4 regions of the Candidatus Brocadia sinica JPN1 genome follow, and region 2 is predicted to be linked to each of the others. Evidence: riboswitches for the same ligand, from Rfam matches in the RefSeq annotation. Region 2 holds a riboswitch; each other region holds the start of a gene.
The links. Region 2 has a riboswitch for cyclic di-GMP ahead of BROSI_RS00055 (LamG-like jellyroll fold domain-containing protein). Riboswitches for the same ligand answer to the same signal wherever they lie in the genome.
Positions count from the first base shown of each region.

Region 1: it holds a riboswitch for cyclic di-GMP, as region 2 does, so the genes downstream of both, BROSI_RS16010 (c-type cytochrome) here and BROSI_RS00055 (LamG-like jellyroll fold domain-containing protein) in region 2, are expected to answer to the same signal.
Region 3: it holds a riboswitch for cyclic di-GMP, as region 2 does, so the genes downstream of both, BROSI_RS02165 (hypothetical protein) here and BROSI_RS00055 (LamG-like jellyroll fold domain-containing protein) in region 2, are expected to answer to the same signal.
Region 4: it holds a riboswitch for cyclic di-GMP, as region 2 does, so the genes downstream of both, BROSI_RS19255 (RCC1 domain-containing protein) here and BROSI_RS00055 (LamG-like jellyroll fold domain-containing protein) in region 2, are expected to answer to the same signal.

Region 1 covers NZ_BAFN01000001.1:3,498,452-3,504,203, reverse strand. The annotation lists gene BROSI_RS16020 (FAD-binding oxidoreductase) at 1-1,382, opposite strand, end outside; gene BROSI_RS16015 (hypothetical protein) at 1,415-2,107, opposite strand; gene BROSI_RS16010 (c-type cytochrome) at 2,303-2,635, opposite strand; cyclic di-GMP riboswitch class I at 2,803-2,908, opposite strand; gene BROSI_RS16005 (glycogen/starch/alpha-glucan phosphorylase) at 3,111-5,612, shown strand; gene glgX (glycogen debranching protein GlgX) at 5,619-5,752, shown strand, end outside.
Region 2 covers NZ_BAFN01000001.1:16,861-22,612, reverse strand. The annotation lists gene BROSI_RS00060 (hypothetical protein) at 1-1,947, shown strand, start outside; cyclic di-GMP riboswitch class I at 2,113-2,210, shown strand; gene BROSI_RS00055 (LamG-like jellyroll fold domain-containing protein) at 2,276-5,380, shown strand; gene BROSI_RS00050 (FG-GAP-like repeat-containing protein) at 5,523-5,752, shown strand, end outside.
Region 3 covers NZ_BAFN01000001.1:482,431-488,182, forward strand. The annotation lists gene BROSI_RS02150 (multiheme c-type cytochrome) at 1-489, shown strand, start outside; gene BROSI_RS02155 (hypothetical protein) at 641-1,432, shown strand; gene BROSI_RS02160 (alpha/beta hydrolase) at 1,567-2,253, shown strand; cyclic di-GMP riboswitch class I at 2,650-2,745, shown strand; gene BROSI_RS02165 (hypothetical protein) at 2,927-3,496, shown strand; gene BROSI_RS02170 (PEP-CTERM sorting domain-containing protein) at 3,539-3,769, shown strand; gene BROSI_RS02175 (exosortase/archaeosortase family protein) at 3,934-4,755, shown strand; gene BROSI_RS02180 (exosortase C-terminal domain/associated protein EpsI) at 4,752-5,420, shown strand; gene cobK (precorrin-6A reductase) at 5,436-5,752, opposite strand, start outside.
Region 4 covers NZ_BAFN01000001.1:3,331,582-3,337,333, forward strand. The annotation lists gene BROSI_RS15240 (glycoside hydrolase family 15 protein) at 1-40, opposite strand, end outside; gene BROSI_RS15245 (aldehyde dehydrogenase family protein) at 19-468, opposite strand; gene pgl (6-phosphogluconolactonase) at 576-1,337, opposite strand; gene zwf (glucose-6-phosphate dehydrogenase) at 1,633-3,171, opposite strand; gene rpiB (ribose 5-phosphate isomerase B) at 3,219-3,698, opposite strand; cyclic di-GMP riboswitch class I at 4,093-4,220, shown strand; gene BROSI_RS19255 (RCC1 domain-containing protein) at 4,383-5,752, shown strand, end outside.

The DNA of each region.
Region 1 (5,752 bases), 3.5 Mb from region 2:
CGTAACAGCTCGTTAAAACAGTCGTGTCCGGCTTTCATCTGATCAGGATCAGTCCGGTCATACAACACATCGATGACGTGATGCATATCGCGCATACCGACAATGAATTCCCCGGAGTAATCCAGTCCGTACTTGCCCAGAATACGCTTGGCCATCGCCATCTGCTTCAATGACTCACTGCCGCGGGCCTGGGAAACCGGCGCAAACCACATTGATCCGCCCCCTCCCCGCCAGTTGTAGAGTCTGAATTCCGTGAGGTTCATGTCGCCGCGCATTAGGGCAGCACGGTACTCGAAGGCCGGGTCTCCGTTCGCCTCTTTTTCCGTCAGGATCTTCGCCTTTCCGGATTTCCCGAAGGACTCCGTCACGATTTTCCAGTTCACCTCGATTTGTTCCAACGTGCCGTAGAGGGCCGCATAGACGTTCCACGCTCCAAGCTTGTGATCCTTCATAATACGCTGCACCGCCTCATCGGTGATCGCTCCCGGTCCGGTCACATAATCACTCCGTTTGGCCTTCACCGGCGCATCATACAGCGCATGGGCGATAACGACGGCGTTGGGGATCACGTTTCCGATTCGTAGCGGACGGATCGTCTCCACGATCTCCACGATGTCATCCTCACGCTCATATTGAATGGCAAAAGGTTTATAAACGGGGGGCGCCGGCATGAGCCAGAAGCCTAATTTGGTAACAATGCCGTAGTTGGACTGGGTAAAGATCCCGTCCAGATAAGGTCCGTAGCCCCACTTGAAGACCTGCCACGTACTGGACTTCGGTATCGATCCCATGCCGGTTCGTAACACCTCGCCGTTCGGCAGGACCACCTCCATGCCGCAGGCGAAGAGGAAATGTTCTCCATACGGGGTGTACCCGACGCCACGATCCAGCGTATTGCCGATCGGCCCGGCAATCGCAGACGAAGCCGGCACGGACAACCATAAGGGGTAGTTGTGCTCATGGATGTAGTCGTAGAGCTGCTTGTACGTGACTCCGGGCTCGACGAGAGCGAAGCACAGGTCCGGATCGACTTCAAGGATGCGATTCATCCGTTTGAGATCGAGCACAACCTGACCGCGCTCAGCCGGAGCCGCAGAGCCATAACCCAGATTTTTCCCGGTCGAGATGGGCCAAATCGGCACCTTGTACTTATTGCAAATGGCGAGAATTTCCTGAATCTGTTCCACCGACTGTGCAATGATCGCTGCGGAGGGTGTGTGGTTCGACTCCGGTACCGACATCATAATCTTAGTATATGGCGCAATTTGTTCGGCGTTTGTGAGTACGGAGGCCTCACCGAGCACACGGCGGAAATCCTTCACAGCAGCATCAAAGACCTCTTCGGATATCCCTTTCGGCAGAGTGATGTATTTACTTGCCATGATTTCCTCCTTGATAGATAGTAAGTGATGAGTTACACGTCCATGACGAAGGTCACGAATGTCTCCGCCGGAGACATTCGCCCTACCGCTGAACCGCGATGCAAGAATACTTGAGATCCACTGGTTAACTGACTTGGCTGCACTCCGATTCCCGCTTGCATCACCGTTTGGCCTAACAATTCATACCAGTTCGCGCTCGGAGCGATCCGTTGCGGATGGTAGACAACGGATGTTGCACAGTGGGTGACCCTTGCTAGGCTGAGACCAAACACGCCACAAGCCTCACTCAGGGACAGACCCGATAGATGCAGCCGGACTGGGCGATCACCTGTTACGCGGTAGGAAGTAAAGCCGGGCAGAGTGCTGTTTCCTGCTACGTTTGTAGCAGACCTGTTGTCGAGTACTGTCTCTGATACCAGGAAGTTCTGGTCAATCAATGAAAGCTGTGATGCTACAGCTGCTGCGATACTCTGACCGGATAACGCCGAGAGCATCGTATGACGATGAGTAAATGCCATATTCCCACCATACCCATGTCGCCCCAGGCACACCAAACACACATCAGCTGCGCGCACCAACTCATGGAAGATGGTATACATGCCGTCATCCATAATTCCAATTATACGCGTCTGCCTTCGTGGGTAAAACAGGGCTGAGATGAGATCAGAGTCAGGACCAAAGCGCCCGTCGAGCTTATAGACCGGTACGGTTTTTTTCCCTGCCATACGTGCTACTGCCTGGGCCCCCGTGGCGAACGCGGCATCACGCCGACTCCCCCCAATAACCAGAAGGACAGGACCTCGCGGTTTCTCAGTCGACTCGCCCGTCGTCCTCAGTGGCACACCTGCCGCCAGAAAGGCACCCCCGACTAATATCGTCTTCAGCAGACTTCGACGATCGATTTCCATACAACACCTCCTTTACTTGATTTCCGGTTCTTTTTTCGACAGATACTCGATAAGCTTTTCCATTGACGCATCGTCAATTTCAGTCGACCGGAAGGCCGGCATGGCCCTTTTTCCGTGTCGCACCGCATACCGAATTTTTGCAGGATCAACGCCCGCCCCTCGAAGCATCTGTTCATGGCAATAGACACAAACACCGGCGTACACTTCAGCCCCATCTTTCCACACGATCCCACGATCGGAACCCTCTTGAGGCATCGCCGATGCGATACCTGCCCATATCCCGACTCCAACCAGTGCGCCGAGAATGATCGCTGACGCCATGCTTTTTGGTTTCAACTGGCTCATATCGCCCCCCCTCTCTCTAGATTTGGACTCCATTAGCTGTTCCGACAAAGTCCCCAAAAGCCTGATTTCAGGTACACAAACCTGTCTGAACTAAAGCTAATAAAATTTGCAAATAATTTGCCTAAAAACAAAAAAGCCTTACTGCAAAAATGTTTTCTTAAAACATCTTCGGCAGTAAGGCTATCTTTATATTTTCCTGCGAGGGCAGGAAAATATTTTAAAGACCCTTCACTTTGCGTCCCCCTGATTGCTCAGGGTTTGCCTTTATCGCGATGTATTTTTATTGATAATGTTAGTTAGTGGGTTAGTGGGTTAGTGGGTTAGTGGGTTAGTGGGTTAAATACAATATAATTACATCCATGTCAAGAAAAAACTGAAACTGGAGATAAAAAACTTGATGTGCACTCATTAATATGCTAAATTCGGATAGCAAGCAGCCTTCATGTGAATTTATCACGGATAAAAGGGGATAAGCATGGTCAAACAATCACAAAAAAGACAGATTTCATCACCTATTGACACAGGTGAGAATACCCGGACTGGGACAAGCACTGCCTCATTAAAACAGGCAATCCTCGACAACCTCTATTATATCCAGGGGTGTACACCGGAACTTGCCATGCCGAACGACTGGTACATGGCCGTAGCCCGTACGGTACGGGACAGGATGCTGGACCATTTTATCCATGCACTCAAGAGGTTGCAGAGTCCGAAGGTGAAAATTGTCAGCTACCTCTCGGCAGAGTTCCTGATGGGGCCGCACTTAGGCAATAATCTCCTGAACCTGGGGATCACCGACCAGACGCGGGAGGCGGTCAAAGAACTTGGTCTGGAACTGGATGAGCTGCTCGTGCAGGAGGAAGAGCCGGGGCTTGGTAACGGTGGCCTCGGGAGGCTTGCTGCCTGCTATATGGATTCCCTTGCAACCATGAACGTGCCGGCGATCGGATACGGTATCCGGTATGAGTTCGGCATCTTTGACCAGGAGATCCGCGATGGATGGCAGATTGAAAAGACTGACAAGTGGCTTCGCCTGGGTAACCCGTGGGAGATATGCAGACCGGAAACATCCTATGAAGTGAATTTCGGCGGGCATACGGTGCAGTATCTTGATGACAACGGATGTTTCAGAGTCCGCTGGATCCCACACCGTGTGGTCAAGGGAATTGCCTATGACACCCCTGTCCCGTCCTACCGGAACGATATGGTGGACCTGCTCAGGCTATGGAAATCAGAGGCAATCGAATCCTTTGACTTCCAGGCATTTAATGTCGGCGACTATTACAAGGCCGTGGACGAGAAGGTCATTTCCGAGACGGTGAGCAAGGTCCTCTACCCGAATGACGAACCCGAAATTGGAAAGACACTCCGTCTTGCTCAACAGTATTTCTTAGTCACCTGCTCGCTTCAGGATATGATCAGCATTCATCTCATGCGGGGAAAGGGCATTGAGACATTCCACGAGAGCTTTGCCGTGCAATTGAACGATACCTATCCTTCAATTGCCGTAGCAGAACTCATGCGCCTTCTGGTGGACGAGCATCTGATGGGCTGGGACACTGCCTGGCAGATAACAGAGAAAACCATGTCGTACACCAACCATTCGCTGCTGCCCGAGGCACTCGAAAAATGGTCCCTGCCGTTGTTCGGCCGTACGCTCCCACGACATCTTGAGATCATCTATGAGATCAACCGCAGATTTCTCGACGGCGTCCGTCTCAGATACCCCGGCGATGATGGGCGGGTTGCCCGTCTTTCGCTTATCGACGAGAGCGGGGAAAAGTATGTCCGCATGGCACATCTTGCCTCTGTGGGAAGCCATCGGATCAATGGCGTCTCAGCGCTGCACAGCAATCTTCTTACAAAGACCGTTCTGAAAGACCTGTACGATCTCTATCCGGATCGTTTCGTGAATGTGACGAACGGTGTGACCCCAAGGCGCTGGATAGCCTTGAGCAACGCGGAACTCACGGCTCTGATTACCAAGAGCATCGGTGACAGATGGATCAGGTATTTTGAAGATGAGATCAGGAAGATAGAGCCCTTAGCGGATGATGCAGGGTTCCGCGAGGAATGGGGAAAGGTCAAGCGTAACAACAAGTCCAGACTTGCCGCGATCATAAAAGAACGAACTGGTGTTGTGACGGATACTGATTCGCTTTTCGATATCCAGGTGAAGCGGATCCATGAATACAAACGCCAGCACCTGAACGTGCTCAACATCATCACGTTGTACAATCGCATCAAGAAAGACCCCGGGCAGGAGATTATCCCCCGCACCTTTATCTTCGGAGGAAAGGCCGCACCCGGCTACTTCATGGCAAAGCTGATCATCAAGCTGATCAATTCAGTTGCCGGGGTAGTAAACAAAGATCAGGATGTGGCAGGAAGGTTAAAGGTTGTCTTTTTTCCGGACTTTAATGTGAAGAATGCGCACCATATCTATCCAGCCGCAGACCTCTCTGAGCAGATATCAACTGCCGGTAAAGAGGCCGCGGGCACAGGAAATATGAAATTTTCGATGAACGGCGCCCTCACCATCGGTACCCTTGACGGCGCGAATGTCGAGATCCGTGAGGAGGTCGGACATGAGAACTTCTTCCTCTTCGGTCTGACCGCTGACGAAGTCCACGACCAGAAGGTGAAGGGCTATAATCCCAGAGGCTACTATGACTCAAACCCGCACCTCCGGGAGGCTATCGATCAGATCCGGTCAGGCCATTTTTCTGGTGGGCATGGGGAACTTTTCGAACCCCTAGTAGACAACCTCCTGAACCATGACCCATTCATGCTCCTGGCCGATTATCAGGCGTATATTGATTGCCAGGACAGGGTTAGTTCGGTTTATCGTGATCAGGAACGCTGGGTGCGCATGTCGATCCTGAACGTGGCACGCATGGGGAAGTTTTCTTCTGACCGGTCGATACGGGAATACTGCGATAATATCTGGAAGATAAATCCGGTTAAAGGGGAGTAAAGTGTCATGGATCCGGTGACATTCACCACAGGGAATGCCGTTATTGACAGAACGAGGGGAAACAGTTTTCCCCTCGGTGCAACTGTATTACAGGGTGGCGTCAATTTTAGTGTCTTCTCGAAGAGCGCGACCTTTGTAGA
Region 2 (5,752 bases):
GATCTCAAGAACTGGGCTTTTGACTTATTTGGATATGAAAGGTTTATAGATACTACGAAAACTTATTCACAAGCAGAAAAAGATTTTTACAAACAACACATGGTGTGGAAAAGTTATGACACGTTCCCCTATAATTTGGCGTCAGGTTGGTTCCAAGGCACCTCCACCAAATTTTCCGCCATGTGGGATTTTCAACAACAGGCAGTTATTGATATGGTTGTCGAGAAAATCATGACGATGTTTCATGACTATGAAGACGCAAGTTTGCCATTTACCTTTGCAGGATATATGGAAGATGAGCCAAGTCTCAATGGCATTTTTTATCGTTGGGTGAAAAACAGGAATAGTGTAACTTCTTTATCCTATTGGACAGGGATAGAATCCGGATTGAAACATGATGCCATTGTACATAAGTATGCAACATATCAAGAAGGAAAAGCTGCATTTTTCAAGAAATTGCGGGAGAGAATGCTGCAAGATTTTCCAGATGCTAAATGGATTGGAGAACCTTATAGTATGTACTGGGGGTGGGTAAATGTGATAAAAGATTGTGCCGATAAAGATGTTTTGACTCCCGATATGTTAGTGCAAGAAGGTTCGAACACTGAATTTGTCGATGATGATAGGATCTTTAATTCAGGGGTAACCATTACAAAAGATATGGTAGGTGTTACTCAACCGAATAATGTTAATGAGTATGAAAATCGTCTTTATGCAGCCAAGGCAGGCATTAATGGGGCATGGTATAATTGGTTTGGGAGATTCGGAGGCACGGGAAATATGCCGAATTTCAAGAGTATCACAGAGGTTTATCCAAGACTTAAACTCATACGGTGCTTGCCGAATTGGGACAATTTAAATAATGTTCCTCTCACCGATCGTTCATGGGATGGCAGTGTGTATCGGAGCACAAAGAGTTATGCCAGCAGCGATGTCATGTATTCACGTCAGCCGAAGACAGGAAAACTCTTTGCGGTGTTTAACACAACGAATGGGGTGGTAAAACTCAATGCGGGTGAGGCGGTCACTGGAGTACAACGTGCCGATAGCTACTTTATTGAGTCCGGTGATGGGAGCGCAGATGTCGATATCCTTGGCGATGAAATAAGGTTAAAGAGTGGGGTTGGCATTGATGTCGATGCAACCAACGGTCAGGTGAAGGGGAGGGGGTACATTTTTACATTATCAACATCAACCGGTATAGCCCCTAATGTGACGACGGGGTCGGCGACCGATGTGACGTCAAATTCTGTCACGTTGGGAGGCACAGTAAATGCCAATGGCTTATCAACTACAGCATGGTTTGAGTATGGCACAACAAGCGGGACATATGGCAGCAAGTCATCGGCGCAGGGTGTCAGCGGTTCAAGCAATACAGCGATAAACATGGGTGTAAACGGATTGTCGGCGGCAAAGACGTATTACTACAGATTGGTGGCAAAAAATAGCGCCGGAATCAAATACGGAGGCGAAAGGTCCTTTACTACCAACCCCACAACAACCAATCTTGCCCCCAATCCTGGCTTTGAAACAGACCCCATGGTAAACTACTTTACCGATGGCAATGGAGCATTCACCTGGACTGCTGATGCTGCATATACCGGAAGTCGATCCCTCAAAATAGTTTCTAGCCAATCAACTGGAACATTTGCGCGCTGGATGAGCAAAACGACAGAGATTGGGGCCTTCGCCGGCGCTTATTATACAGCTTCTGTCTGGATGAAGGCGGGCAGTATAAATCAATATGGAAAACTCGTCATAAACTTCTGGGATTCCTCCTTAAAGTATTTGGGAGGCTATAAATCATCCGGCCTGGTAAGCGGTACGTCGGGTTGGACGAAAATTACCGTTCAGGGTACGGCGCTATCCAATGCGGCATATTTGCGGGTAGAATTCAGGCTCTATGGGCCTGGAACCCTATGGATTGATGATGTAACGATAAAATAAAAACTATTTTAGAGGAAAAGGTTCTTCGTTATAAATAAACCGGCATTGTAAAAATTTATTATATTATTTCTTGACATAAAATAATATTTATGCTAAAAAGGAGAAAATATGATCTGTGTGATTTTAAAATAACGACCTTTTTAAAACAAAAAATAAAGAAAAACAGAACGATAAGGGCAAACCCTGAGTAATCAGGGGACGCAAAGTAAAGGGTCTTTAAACATACAGGGAAGTAGTTTAAACAAGATAGCCTTACTGCCGAAGATGTTTTTATGAATATCTTTGCAGTAAGGCTTTTTTATTTGAATGTTAATTGGGGAGTAAGAAAATGGCTATTCGACATAAATTAATATTAGGGGCGATTTCTTTCACCGGCATATTAGGATTTTTATTCATTCTGTCTTTTCCCTCTTTTGCGCAAGAATGGGGAAGTATTAGCATTGGGACAGATACAGATGGAGCATTGGAAGTATCTCTAGAGAATAGTAAGATAAGACTGAAATATGGACGTTTTTTCGGCGGACACCATTATGAACATGCGATCAAGGATCTGGTAATCAAGAGTGTCAATGAGGATCAGGCAGGGCTTTACCTTGATGCATGCGCTAATCGTGGAACACTTACAACAGCGGTTGTTGTGCAGGATGATGCAAATGTCAAGACCGTTCGACTCGAGTGGGATAATGGAGCCAAGGTGTCAGAGGTATCAATCTATCCAGACAGTCATTATATAAAAACGAAATACCTAAAGTATGGCACAAATATTGTGGACCAGGGATCTCCTGGAGGCGGTGGTAGTAGTAGTGGGGTGTACGAAATATATGGCGCGAGTGAGTGGAAAAGAGGTTACGTAATTTATCCCAATATTTATTTTGATCGGTATCCGGGTGATGTGGGTTACCAAAATATTACCGAAATAGATCAACCAGGGCCTCTGGATTATCACGGATGGTTTATCATGGGTGTATACAACGAGGCAAATGGGAGAGGATTTGGTAGGGTAGCGCCTGTATCGCAGATAGATATTATAAAGCTTTTGTGGAACAAAGGCTTTGAACTTTTCCCTACTTTTAACAGGACACATTCACCCTACACTGCATATTTATTTGTCGTGACGGGTGGAGGCGCCAATGAAATACTCTCAAGGGGGAAAAATCTTGCTGATGGTTTGGGAGATAATGCATCGCCCACTGTGGCTATTACCAACCCGACTGAGGGGACGACATTTACAACACCAACGGACATAATGATAACGGCAACGGCCTCGGATATTGATGGTGTCGTGAGCAAGGTTGAGTATTACGCGGGGAGCACAAAACTTGGTGAAACAACTTCCGAACCTCACATTCTCACATGGAACAATGTAACCGCTGGCAGTTATGTACTCTCAGCAAAAGCAACAGATAACGATGGAGCAACGACGACTTCTAGCGCAGTGAATATTACCGTTTTTAAAGCCGGTATGGTAGGGTACTATAAATTTGATGAGGGGAACGGGACGATTGCTATTGATTCTTCAATCTACGGAAATAATGGTACCATCAATGGCGCCACATGGACAACGGGTAAAAGCGAGGGGGCGTTGAGTTTCGATGGGATTGATGATTTCGCGTCGGTTCCTCTGATGAATCATGACGAGGTTTCCATTGCTGCGTGGTTCTATAAAAATGCAAATGATACAACAAATATTGATGCCATATTCGGTGGATATAGGTGGAATTCAGATGTACAACTTCAGGAAGGCTTTGATTTACGATTTAACAAAACTGCTCCTGATATACTTCAATTCAACCTTGTGACACAGGATGGAAATGGGAATAGGACACAGAAAACCGCCGTAAAGGATTTAGTCAATTCAGTTGGTGGTTGGTATCATGTAGTTGGCACTTACAACAAGGCTACAGGGGAGCAGAAGCTCTATGTAAATGGACTGCTGGTTAATACCAAATTCCATGCGGTAGGAAATACGGTCGTGCCATTGACATATTATTCTGACATGAAAATAGGAAATTCCGGCAATAACGGTTACTTTAATGGCGAGATTGACGACGTCCGCCTTTACAATCAAGCCTTGGCCAACCAGGAAGTACAAGATTTGTATAACACCTTTAGCACGGGTTTGCATGCCCGCTATACATTCGATGAAGGAAGTGGGGTGACTGCAACCGATACATCAGGTAACGGCAACGATGGCGCTATCAATGGGGCCACATGGACAACCGGCAAGAATGGTGGGGCGTTGAGTTTTGATGGGATTGATGATTTCGTGTCGGTTCCTCTGATGAATCATGACGAGGTTTCCATTGCTGCATGGTTCTATAAAAATGCAAAGGATACAACGAATATTGATTCAATATTCGGTGGCTACAAATGGAATTCAGATGTGCAACAGCAGGAGGGTTTTGATCTGCGATTTTATAAAACCACACCCGATAGGCTTGAATTTGTCCTTGTGACACAGGATGGAAGTGGGAATAGGACGCAGAAGGCTGCTGTGAAGGATTTGGTCAATTCGGTGGGTAGCTGGTATCATGTAGTTGGCACTTACAACAAGGCTACAGGGGAGCAGAAGCTCTATGTAAATGGCCAGTTGGTTAATACACGAAACCATCCCGCAGGAAATACGGTTGTGCCATTGACATTATATTCTGACATGAAAATAGGGCAATCAATGATTAGTAACGGTTACTTTAATGGCAAGATTGACGACTTCCGCCTTTACAATCAAGCCATGACCGACCAGGAAGTACAAGATTTGTATAATGCCTTTAGCACGGGTTTGCAGGCCAGCTATCCGTTCGACGAAGGGAGTGGGACGGTTGCTACTGATGCGTCTGGCAACGGCAACGATGGCGCCATCAGTGGGGCCACATGGACAGAGGGGAAGAGTGGAAATGGGTTAAGCTTTAATGGCGCCAGCAATTATGTATCAATTCCCCGCATGAATAATGAAGAGCTTTCTATTGCCGCATGGTTCTATAAGTATGCAAATGATACAATGAGCGCTGATGCTATATTGAGTGGGCATAGATGGGATTCAGATGTGCAACTTCGGGAGGGTTTTGATGTGCGCTTTTATAAAACCTCGCCTGACAGGCTTGAATTTGTTCTTATAACACAGGATGGAAGTGGGAATAGGACGCAGAAAGTTGCAGTAAAGGATTTGGTCAATTCGGTGGGTAGCTGGTATCATGTAGCAGGTACTTACAACAAGGCTACAGGGGAGCAGAAGCTCTATGTAAATGGCCAGTTGGTTAATACACGAATCCATCCCGCGGGGAATACGGTTGTGCCATTGACATGGTATTCCGATATGAGAATAGGGCACTCAATGAATGGTAATGGTTACTTTAATGGCAAGATTGATGGCGTCAAAATCTATAATCGTGCCTTGACCGACCAGGAAGTGCAGGATTTGTATAATGCCTTGTGAGGCATTTGGTTTGCAAATGCGACCAAAATGAATCGTCCTTTAGCCCCTCCTTGCTAAGGAAGGGGCTAAAGGATGGTAAAAAAGTGTTTCCCATTGAAATTATTTTGAGAGGAGAATTTGTCTCTATAAGGAGAAAATGGCAATGAAAAAATTCACTTTATTGGCTGTTACATTAATGCTGTCGTTGATTTTTAATTTTATTGTGGAATCGAAGGTCAATGGCGAGGCGCCAGGAACTCCTGCTAACCTTGAGGCGACGGCTGGAAGCGGCATGGTTAACCTCTCATGGGACAGTGTTGCTGGAGCAACCGATTATAACATATATTTTTCAAGACACCCTGGAATAAATAAATCACATTGGAGAGATCTTGC
Region 3 (5,752 bases), 470 kb from region 2:
AGGAAAACCTGCCAGGACTGCCATATGCCTGCAATAAAGCGAAAGCTTATTCAGGATGACCCCTGGCAGAAAATCTATCCTAAAAGAGATGGGAAACAGCACCTTTTCTCATCTCTGGCCATGTTTCATGGAAATGAGAATCTGTTAAAATTATCCTTTATACAAGTAACCCGTTCGGAAGGAAAGATTAAAGGTGTATTGGAATTAGAAAATACAGACATTCCTCACAGCGTACCCACCGGGGATTATGGATACAGGGAAGTTATTGTAACGACCGAACTGTTGGATAAAACGGGCCAGATTATAGATTTAAAAAAAGAAAGCCTGTTTATCGAATTGAAAACGGCTTTACCGTACAAGGGGAAAAAATGCATTCCCTTTTGCTTTGGCTGGAATGAGAATTCATCTGTAATTAAAGCTACCGTGATCCGAACATCCTTTCATAAAGACAGAAATATTTTATTGTCAGAAACGATCCATAAACTTTAAATAGTTTGCTGAAGCCGAAAAAGTTAAACAAAAGGATTGCCATCAGGATGCAAACATTGAATCCGGGGTCTGTAAAAATTGCCACGAAAAGGGATTTGAGAGGAATTGGTTATAGTATCCTGAATTTAAAGAATATCGCGAAGTAACTACTATGATTAAAACATATTTACGATTGATTTTTTATACTGGTATTATTTTATTACAACCATTAGTATGGGGAGATGATATTTATGCAATAAAACCAAATACCCCCCCCTTTCTTACCGGTTCCTGCACTGACAGATGTCATGTGAATTACATGGCCTATCACACGGCGTATCAGGGGAAGGTATTCCAACATAAGACGCACTCCCCCAATCAGGGATTGGAGTGCAGTCAGTGCCACAATAATGATGCCGTTCATACAAAAACACACGGTGGTCTTATTATACAGAACAGTGACTGTTGGGTCTGTCATCACAAAAGAGACACCAAAGCAATCTCGAATCCTTTATACGCGCAGGATAAGGAACATGTATCAGATTTCTCGATTAACCGACCCCTTATAAAAAAAAATTCAGAGGAATACAGGGAAGATAAAGGATTTTCAGGTAAAATTGATTGTTTACGTTGCCATGCCGATGTGAATGATTACATAAATGGAGATATTCAAATCATCGGCATAAAGATACCGGATTGGATGTCTCAGGCAGTGTCATGTACAGATTGCCATAAGCCGGAATCAGGCGGATATTCATTCAAATCTGTCCGGGAATATTGTATCGAATGCCATAATCAGGATTATGGGTTATTGTATGATGCATGGAAAGAAGCGCTCGATAGCAAAATCAAGCAATTTTGTAGAAATAATTTAACTATGCAAGACTCTGTAAGACTGATTCAATCGTATGGCATACACAATTTCCGATTATCACAAACACTCTTAAGATCAATAGAACGATAGGGAGAGAGAAATTGGGGTGTGGAGAATGTGGAAGAAAAAATACAAGAATAATTTTTTCATACCCATCATCTTCTTCTCTTCCCTTTTTCTTTATTTTAGGCTCTTTCTGTAAACTGAGTGGTTGCATTTGAATCATGATTGAGGAATGCGTACATTTTCATTCAGATAAACTGAGGTTAGAAGGTATCCTGACATATAACGAAGATATGCAGTCATCCCCGGCAATCCTGTTATGTGCACCGCACCCCAATTTGGGTGGTGACATGGATAACAATGTTATTACGAGCATTGCCCGGGTATCAGTCAGCATGGGATTTGTATCCCTTCGGTTTAACTACCGGGGCGTGGGAAATAGTGAATGTCATATAAAGGGCGTTGCCCAGAGATTCCAATACTGGGATACATCCCTCAATGGCGGTGACTATACTGATGCCGTTGCGGATACCCATGCGGCTCTTCATTTTTTGGTTTCACAAATTGGCGTAACCCAGGAAATTTTTCTGGCAGGATATTCATTCGGCGCCGTCGCAGGCATGAGGGTGGGCGCAGAAAGCAAACACGTGAAGGCATTCGCTTCTCTATCAACGCCTTTTGGTCGGTACACCCTGGATTTTTTACAGGAATGCAAAAAGAGTAAATTATTTATTTACAGCCGGAATGATTTTGCAGCAACAGCGGAGGATACTCTAAGAGGTTTTGAAGGTCTATCATCCCCAAAAATTTTGGAATTAATAGAAGATAGTGATCATTTCTACAGAGGGCAAGAGGACGGCCTTTCACAAAAGGTCTGCGCCTTTTTTAAACTCCAAATCAACAGATGAATTGGCGAATTACCCGCTCAATTCAATTCAATCATTCATGTGTACACATAGTTGAACTATTGGGAGGTTTAACATGAAAGAGCTAATCTATTGCCCATATCGTTCTGATAATTTCCATACAGTTTCTTTCCCAGAAGGGAATCCATGTTGGCACACGGACATAACACAGTCCTAAAATATCCTGAATAAAGTAAAAATAATAATGAAGACACTTCCCGCTCTGATTGTATTTGAGAAACGCCTTGTGGGTATTATTGTGTTTTTCACAAAACTTATGATTGAAATCTTAGAAATATTTTATTTTTTACTTGACGAAGAATGATAGTTATTGTATATATTTAGGCGACTACATTGATGATATACCGCACAGTTGTAAAGTAGTAAACTTAAAATACAGAGCGATAAAGGTAAACCCTGAGTGATCAGGGGGCGCAAAGTAACAGGGTCTTTAAGTTTACAAGGATGTAATGATAAGATAGCCTTACTGCCGAAGGTGTTTTAAAAATATCTTCACAGTAAGGCTTTTTTGTTTATAGAGTTTAACCGTAGTAACGATGATTTAAAAGGGCGGCGTTTATTTGGGAAAGGAGGGAAGAAACCGAAATTAATTTCAAAAGTGGAATGCCATCGTATAAGAAAAAATTTAAAGATATTTTTTGAGGAGAAGGAGATTATGAAAATTGGCAGAATGAAAAAAGGATTATTTGGGTTAACGCTATTATTAATGATTTTTATGGTGGGGCAGATATGCCTTGCTGGTCAGAATGACGGGAAGATAGGAATCGGTCGCATTAAAATCTCAAATGATGATGAGGTGGTGAAAAAAACTTTCCAGGGAGGCAGCAGCAGTGGGAAGAAGGTTATTTTGTACGCTTCCTTCACCAGCGATGCGGAATCATCCATTGATGGCGCAGATTTACCCATTTGTTTGCCTGTTTTAGAAAAGGATTCCGCTTACATGTATGTTGCTTTTCGGGTAACGAAGGCAACAACAGCGGATATAAAATGGATTATCGACGGTCCAGGTTCAATTCATATTACTCACAATGAAGACGGGTTTGTGGATCCTATAGATGGTGGAACCTTAAAACCTGGTTACTGGTACTTTGCGTGGTTTAAGCTGGATCCCTCTGGGTTATCGGTTAATACCGTAAGTAGTTCATACACATTTACTGGAAAGGTAAGCATAGCAGGCAAGGACGATTGGGAAGATGATTCTTGTAAATTTCAGATTGTAAAATAAAGCTTCTACAAAATTACTTTTTAAGTGAGGAGGAATAGAAAAATGGAAAAGTGGACTCTTGGAATATTAACATTATTGATATCGCTTACGATATCGTTAAACAGTGTATTTGCAAAGAGTGGCGGCGGAGGAAGACCTGTGCCTGTGCCAGAACCTGTAAGCTGCCTGCTCTTTCTAGCGGGCGGCGCTACCTTGGTAACTTTACGGCGCTTAAGAAGTAAAAAGAATTCCAAAGTTTTCAATGAACATTCGCAGGACGCCAACGTACAATAGCGACTTTACGATAACACTTGGTGTAACATACAGACCTGACAACACACTCACTCTCATGGAAGAGAGTAAGTGTTGTTAGGAATTGTATAACTCTTTCTTACGATTTTGAATGCTTCGTTAAACCGTCAAATATGCATCCCGTGGCTTTGGATATTTAGATTACGATGATCCACTATTTCATTTGGATACTAACGGCATCACTTTATACCCCTCTTTTTTTTGTGCTTTATCGTCATGGCTGGAAGTCTTCTGATTATACGCACGCCTATTTTATCATACCTGTATTCTTTTGGCTTGTGTGGCGTAAACGCGCACTCCTGAGAGAGTCCATTCAAAAGAGTACACCGGGCAACAACTTCTTTGGCCTTTCTATCCTGCTATTGGGAATTTTTCTGTTTACTTTTGGTTGGCGGCAGGACTATCGGTTTCTTACTGCGCTTTCTTTACTTCCGGTTCTGTATGGATTGGTAAGTTATCTTTACGGATTAAAAGTAACAAAGATCTTATCTTTTCCTATTCTTTATCTGATATTGCTTGCGCCGATTCCCACCGGAATTATTGATAGCGTTACCCTGCCTATGCGTTATGGCCTTTCCGTTGCCACGGAGACGATCTTAAAACTTTTTCATTATCCAATCACAAGGGAAGGGCTTTTATTAACGATTGGCAAGACTGATTTGTTTATGGGACAACCTTGTAGTGGATTTCGTTCTATCGTTACGATGTTTTCTTTGGCTTTAATTTATGCATATATAAATAAGGGCAGCATATCCAAAAAAGGTGTCCTTGTCTCTTCCATTATTCCTCTTGCGCTCGTGGGCAATCTTATCCGGATTATAACCTTATGCCTTATCACCTATTATTTTGGCGAGGAAGCTGGCCAGGGATTTTTTCATAGCATGAGCGGCGTTGTAATATTCGTGTTTATCATTCTGGGATTAATTGGATTGGAATATTTGCTTGAAAGATGCAGGATAACAAGATGAATAAGAAGAAAAAAGGATTGATACCTATCGCATTGTTGTTATGCGCTATTATTTATTGCTTCGGTTTTCCAAAAGCAAAATATGAAAGCCTGAATATCCTTTCCCAATTGAAAATACCGCTTGAGATTAACGGATGGCAGGGAAGGGATGTGGAGCAAGAATGGAATATGGAGGGCGAAGAATATAATTTTGTTAGCCAGGCATTGGATCGTGAATATGTCAATGCAGATGGTAAAAATCTTTTTTTACTCGTACTGGATGCAGGCAATTTTCACAATCCAAAGGTATGTTCTAATAGTTCCGGCTTTAAAGTCATTGAATTAAATAACCTTGAGTTTCATGTAGTAAATCGTACATTTCAAGCTCATAGTCTTTATACCGAAAAGGATGCCGATGGTTTTCTGATAATTTATTGGATTTGTATCGATAAAAACGTCGTTGATTGGACAGAACAGAAAATAAAACAGTTATGGTTCTCATTGATTAATAAAAAAAGGGCTGGTCTCATGATCCGAGTTGATGTGCCCACGAAAGAAGATACTATCGGGGACGCCTTGAAATTGGCGGAAGATTTTATTGCAGATTTAGGATGGGCAATGTCTTCAGATCAGGCAAGCTATATTTTCGGAAATCCAGGAACAGTTGCTGATCTATCTCTAAAGTAAGACAATTCTACCCCGTTAATGCATTTTAACCATATTTATCACCTCATCAATAGACGAGTATTTTTGAGGAAAGTCTATTCCCGGTCTCCCGATGACTATCGTGTCTATCCCTTCTTTGAGCGCCGCATGAATCTTTTCGAGCACGCCTCCCACCTCGCCACTGTCTTTTGTCACCATCGTACTAATATGATACTGCCTGAACATAGCCCGGTTCAAATCCTCTGAGAACGGACCGTGCATGGCGATAATACGTGTGGGTGGAATCCCCATATCCAGACACAAAGCAATATGCTCAGGTACAGGGAGGATGCGCACATACAATTCTTTTTCAT
Region 4 (5,752 bases), 3.3 Mb from region 2:
CCAGCATCGAACCATTTCCTACAGGTATGTCTCTGGGCATATATTTTCCTTCCTTAAATTTTCTGGAATTTTGGGATTTATATGGAAATTGTTATTTGTAATTTGAGATCTCTCACTCTCTATTGAGCAGGTAACAAAAAACGTACCCTTCTTTATGACAGATTCAAAACCAGGAGTTTTGGTTCTGTCATCTCTTCCATGGCATAGCCGACCCTTCACATTCTCTACCTGACTCCTTAACACTCCCGTAGGGTATATTATCGGCTTGGAACGAGGTACATCATTAACAATCACACCACCAACCTCCAGATGCTCATAGGCGTAGGAAACATGTCTTATGTTATTGGTGAACACACTCGCCCGTAATCCATAGATAGAATCATTGATCTGCATCACTGCCTCTTCGAAGGTATCGTGTCCTGAAATCGTTAAAGCTGGTGCAAATAATTCGTTTCTGCTCACTTTCATCTGGGGAGTAGTGCTGGTAATTACTGCCGGCTCATAGAAAGTACCTTTCCGTCACAAAATTGTTTTTGATTTCACCACTATCATTATCGAAGCCGTGCAAACGGATTTTATCTCCGGGCCAGTTTACCAGCAGCCATGCGGTCCACGATGAACAAAAGCCTGCCATTTACTGGCCGTATGATCTGTGACGGAAATCGTTGCGGCTGGTATTCACCCTCTAGCACATCCCTCAACACAGAGGCCTTTGACTCACCAGAAATCAAAAAAATAACATTGGTAGCCTGGTTAATTACAGGAACCGTTAAGGTAAGACGATATGCATTGAGCTTCTCGACATAGTTGGCAGAGACTAAACGATCCGTTTCTTCAAGTGCAGATGTCCATGGAAAGAGTGAAGCGGTATGTCCATCCTCTCCCATGCCGAGTACAATCAGGTCAAAACGAGGCAACTCTCCCTCATTTGGGTGAAAAAATGCCCATATCGTTTGTTCGTATTCCATAGCTGCGTGAACAGGATCTTCTTGTTCTGCGGGCATACGATGAATGTTCTTTTTCGGAATCGGAACCTTGTTAAGCAGCAATTCACGAATCATGCGGTAATTACTATCAGGATGATCCGGTGGAACACAGCGCTCGTCACTCCAGAACAAATGCACCTTTGACCAGGGTACCCGTTCGCGATATTGATCACCGGCCAACACCGTGTAAAGTCCTCTGGGAGTAGAGCCACCGGATAGCGCAACAGTAAAAATCCCCTTTGCCTGCATTTTTTGTCCGGCCTGGCGAACAAACTCATCTGCTGCAAAGCGGCTTAACTCATCGGGGTTAGCTACAACCAGGATTTTGCGATTGACAGATACCTTGGTCATATTTCCTCGTAGCGCTGTATAGTTACAATCATTTTAACACCATCCAAAAAGTCTGCAAACAATACAAAATTTAAGCTTAGGAATTTCAAACTTTTCGCCTCCCCCTTAGTCGCCTTCACGAGGGAAACAATAACTGTCCCCCGCTGGCGGGAGCGAAGGGGGTGGACTGTCATTGCGAAAATAGACATTTTCAGTAGCTGAAGGCCTAGAATGTAAATCCCCCAGGGTTATCAGGTGTCTGTATCACAAATAGAGTAAAAATTGTGTCCGTTGCTGCCGGTGTCTCTCATCAAAGTTATCTATCACATTTCCTCCATTCCCGGCCGTCCCTCGCCATCAAATCATCTGCCTCCTGTGGACCCCAGGTGCCTGCAGCGTAGTTGGGAAACTTTCGATGCGGCAATGCCTTCCATACATCCTGTATTGTCGACACCACGCTCCAGGCGGCTTCGACCATATCGGCGCGCTGAAATAAGGTTGCATCTCCCAGCATGCAATCGTACAATAACCTCTCATGTCCGGTGCTAGGTGTCCTTCCAAAATAATCCTCGTACTTAAACTCCATATCAACCGTTCCCAGGCGCACAAGTGGTCCAGGGATTTTAGCGCCAAAGTTGAGTGAAATGCCTTCATCAGGCTGAATATGGAGCACCAGTAGGTTTGGTTTCAGATGCTCCACACTGGTTTTACGGAATAGCACAAAGGGGGCGCGTTTGAATTGAATGGCGATTTCGGTAACACGACAGGGAAGCCGTTTGCCGGTACGCAGGTAAAATGGCACGTTCGCCCATCGCCAGTTATCGATATACAGCTTCAGCGCTACAAAGGTCTCGATAAAAGAGTCGGGTGGAACACTGGGTTCTGCCCGGTAAGCGGGTACTCTCTGGCCCTTAACAGTCCCTTCTCCATATTGCCCCCTTACGGTATACCTGAGAACTTCTTCAGGGGACATGGACTGGATGGCACGCAAAATCTTTACCTGCTCGTCACGTACAGCATCTGCTTCAAAAGAGATCGGTGGTTCCATTGCTGTGAGGGTAACCAGTTGAAAGATATGATTTGGCACCATGTCTCTCAGCGCTCCCGCTTTGTCATAGTAATCACCACGCTGTCCCACACCAATATCCTCGGCAACCGTTATTTGCACGTAGTCAATGTAGCGGTGATTCCAAATAGGTTCAAAGATGCCGTTGGCAAAACGGAAGACCATAATATTTTGCACAGTTTCCTTACCAAGGTAGTGGTCAATGCGATAAGTCTGACTCTCGCTCAGCACCTTTCTGATTTCATGGTTGAGGGCGCGGGCGGACTCGATATCCCGCCCGAACGGCTTTTCAATGATAACGCGACGCCAGCGGCCATTTTCTTCATGTGCAAGTCCGGCAGCGCCGATTTGTTGAATAATTTGCGAAAACAAATCAGGGGCTGTTGCAAGGTAATAAAGATAGTTCCCCCCGGTGCCATGCTCTTGGTCCAGTTCCGACAGTAGGCCCTGAAGCCGTTGGTAGGCGTTTGGGTCCTGAATATCCCCCGACAAATAATAGAGCCGTTGGATGAACCAATTCCACAGATCAGGATCAACCGAACCCGTAGCGAACTCTTTTATGTCTTTGCTGATCTTCTCCCGGAACTCTTCGTGGCTCATTTCGCTACGGGAAAATCCAACGACAGCAAATTCTCTGGACAATAAACGCTCACTTGCCAGATTGTAAAGCGCTGGAATGAGCTTACGTTTTGCCAGGTCCCCGGAAGCACCAAAGATTACCATGACGCAAGGGTCGCTGGCTTTTCCCAGCGGTTCACTGACAATACTCTTTTCATCTGTGCGATCCATTCTATCCTCTTTTCATTGAAACCTGCGATTATTAAAAAAACTTTTTCCTATTCTCTCTTCTCACATTGTGCTGTCAGGTGGCTGTAACGAGTTTCTAACGCTTTGATCTTTTCCAGCCTTCGGCGGTGGCGCTCTTCTCCGGTAAATTCAGCTCCCACGAACACCCGAACGAGTTCTTTTGCCAGCTCAAGCCCAGCAACACATGAGCCCAGTACCAGAATATTCATATCGTCATGTTCCACACCCTGGTGAGCTGAATACGTATCATGACAAAGCCCTGCACGGATGCCAGGTATCTTGGTCGCTGCCACTGAAGCGCCGACACCGCTGCAGCAAATCAGGACACCTCGATCTGCCTGGCCATTGTGAATCGCTAACCCAACGGCCTCGGCAAAATCGGGATAGTCTACCGGGTCCCTGTTGTATGTGCCCAAATCTACAACGTGATATCCCTGCCGGCGAAGAAAAGCAGTCAGGTACTCCTTCAATTCGAATCCAGCATGATCAGACCCAATAGCAATTCGCATATTCTACCTCCATTTCACCAATAAACATCAAGATAGTTACCAAACAGCGATCTGTCAAGAAAATATAAGGCTAAGTCTGTTGCAAAAGTATATGAGCATATTGTGCGCTTAAAAAAGGAATGTTCATCTACCCCCTTATTTTCTATTGATTTCTTGAAAGTTAATAGCTATATTGAACCGATGTAATTATTCAGCCAAAATGAAACTTTGCAATAAGAATGCACCCTTTAATTGTTTGACTGAGCGTTCACGATGAAGTTGTCTCCCGTAAGAATGGGTGGATGTAATTATATTCTCTTCGGCTAACAAAACTATAATTCCTCAAACTTTTTTAGTTTTGCCTTCATTCAGGCTATATAGTATTATTTTTAAAAAAATAGAGTCACAGAATACATCGCGATAAAGGTAAACCCTGAGCAATCAGGGGACGCAAAGTAAAGGGTCTTAGCTAAAAAATGGTTTAAACGGTCGAACGGTTTAAACCGTTTAAGCGGCTAAAAATAAGACAGCCTTACTGCCGAAGATGTTTTATATGGTATCTTTGCAGTAAGGCTTTATTGTTCTAAAGATATTTATGAAAAAGCATTCGCATACTGTAGCCATATCTTTTATGGAAAACGTGAAGTCGACTAATCATTATTACAAAAACCACCCCCTTAACGTCAGAAAGGAGGCAGAAAGGTTATGAAAAACATATCTTTTGTCCCTATCCAGGTCAAGTTTAGCATTCTTTCGTGCATAGCGATTTTCTTTTCACTGGTATTGACCGCTAGCAATACTTCATTGGCATCTGTAGTCCCCCAACTAGCAGGGGGAGGACATCATAGTCTTGTATTGAAACCAGACGGTACAGTCTGGGCATGGGGACGCAATGATTTTGGCCAATTAGGTAACGGTACCACCAGCGACAGTACAATTCCCATACAGGTAAATACCGTCCCGGGAAAGACAGGTAATTTTAACGGTATCACCGCTATAGCTGGTGGTTGGTCTTACAGTGTAGCCCTAAAATTCGATGGTACGGTCTGGGGATGGGGAAGGAATGATTTTGGCCAATTGGGTAACGGAACTACCAATGATAGCGCTGTTCCCGTACAGGTAAACAATCTTAGCGATGCTGCTGCCCTTGCTGGCGGAGGATTTCACGGTCTTGCCCTGAGGTCGGATGGCACAGTCTGGGGATGGGGAAGGAATGATTTTGGCCAATTGGGTAACGGAACTACCAATGATAGCGCTGCCCCCGTACAGGTAAGCAATCTTAGCGATGTTGCTGCCCTTGCTGGCGGAGGATTTCACAGCCTTGCCCTAAAGTCGGATGGCACAGTCTGGGGATGGGGAAGGAATGATTTTGGCCAATTGGGTAACGGAACTACCAATGATAGCGCTACCCCCGTACAGGTAAGCAATCTTAGCGATGTTGCTGCCCTTGCTGGCGGAAGATTTCACAGCCTTGCCCTAAAGTCGGATGGTACGGTCTGGGCATGGGGACAAAATGATTCCGGTCAATTGGGTAATGGAACCGCCGGTAATAGTACAGTACCTGGACAAGTGAAGAATCTTAGTAATGTCATTGCCATTGAACGTGGGCGTTCTCACAGTCTGGCTGCAAAATCAGACGGTACGGTTTGGGGATGGGGAGATAACTCTTATGGACAACTCGGGAACGGAGCGACTAGTAATAGTACAGTCCCTGTTCAGGTAAAGAATCTGAGTGATGTTGCCGTTATTGGAGGCGGAGGATTTCATAGTCTTGGATTAAAATCTGAAGGTACGGTATGGGCTTGGGGACGAAATAACTCTGGTCAACTGGGAGACGGGACTACCAAAGACAGCGCTATCCCTGTACAAGTTTTTATTGACCTGTCGATTGAAACGGGTAATATTGCTGGTGTTGTGAAAGATGCAACAATTGGGGCAGGCATTAATAATGCGACAGTTACACTTGATGATCAAAGTAATACAACCACTACGAGCAGGATTCGGGGGCAAGATGGAGTGTATAAATTCCGTGATGTATCTGCCGGAAACCATACTCTATCAGTGCAGGCAACTGG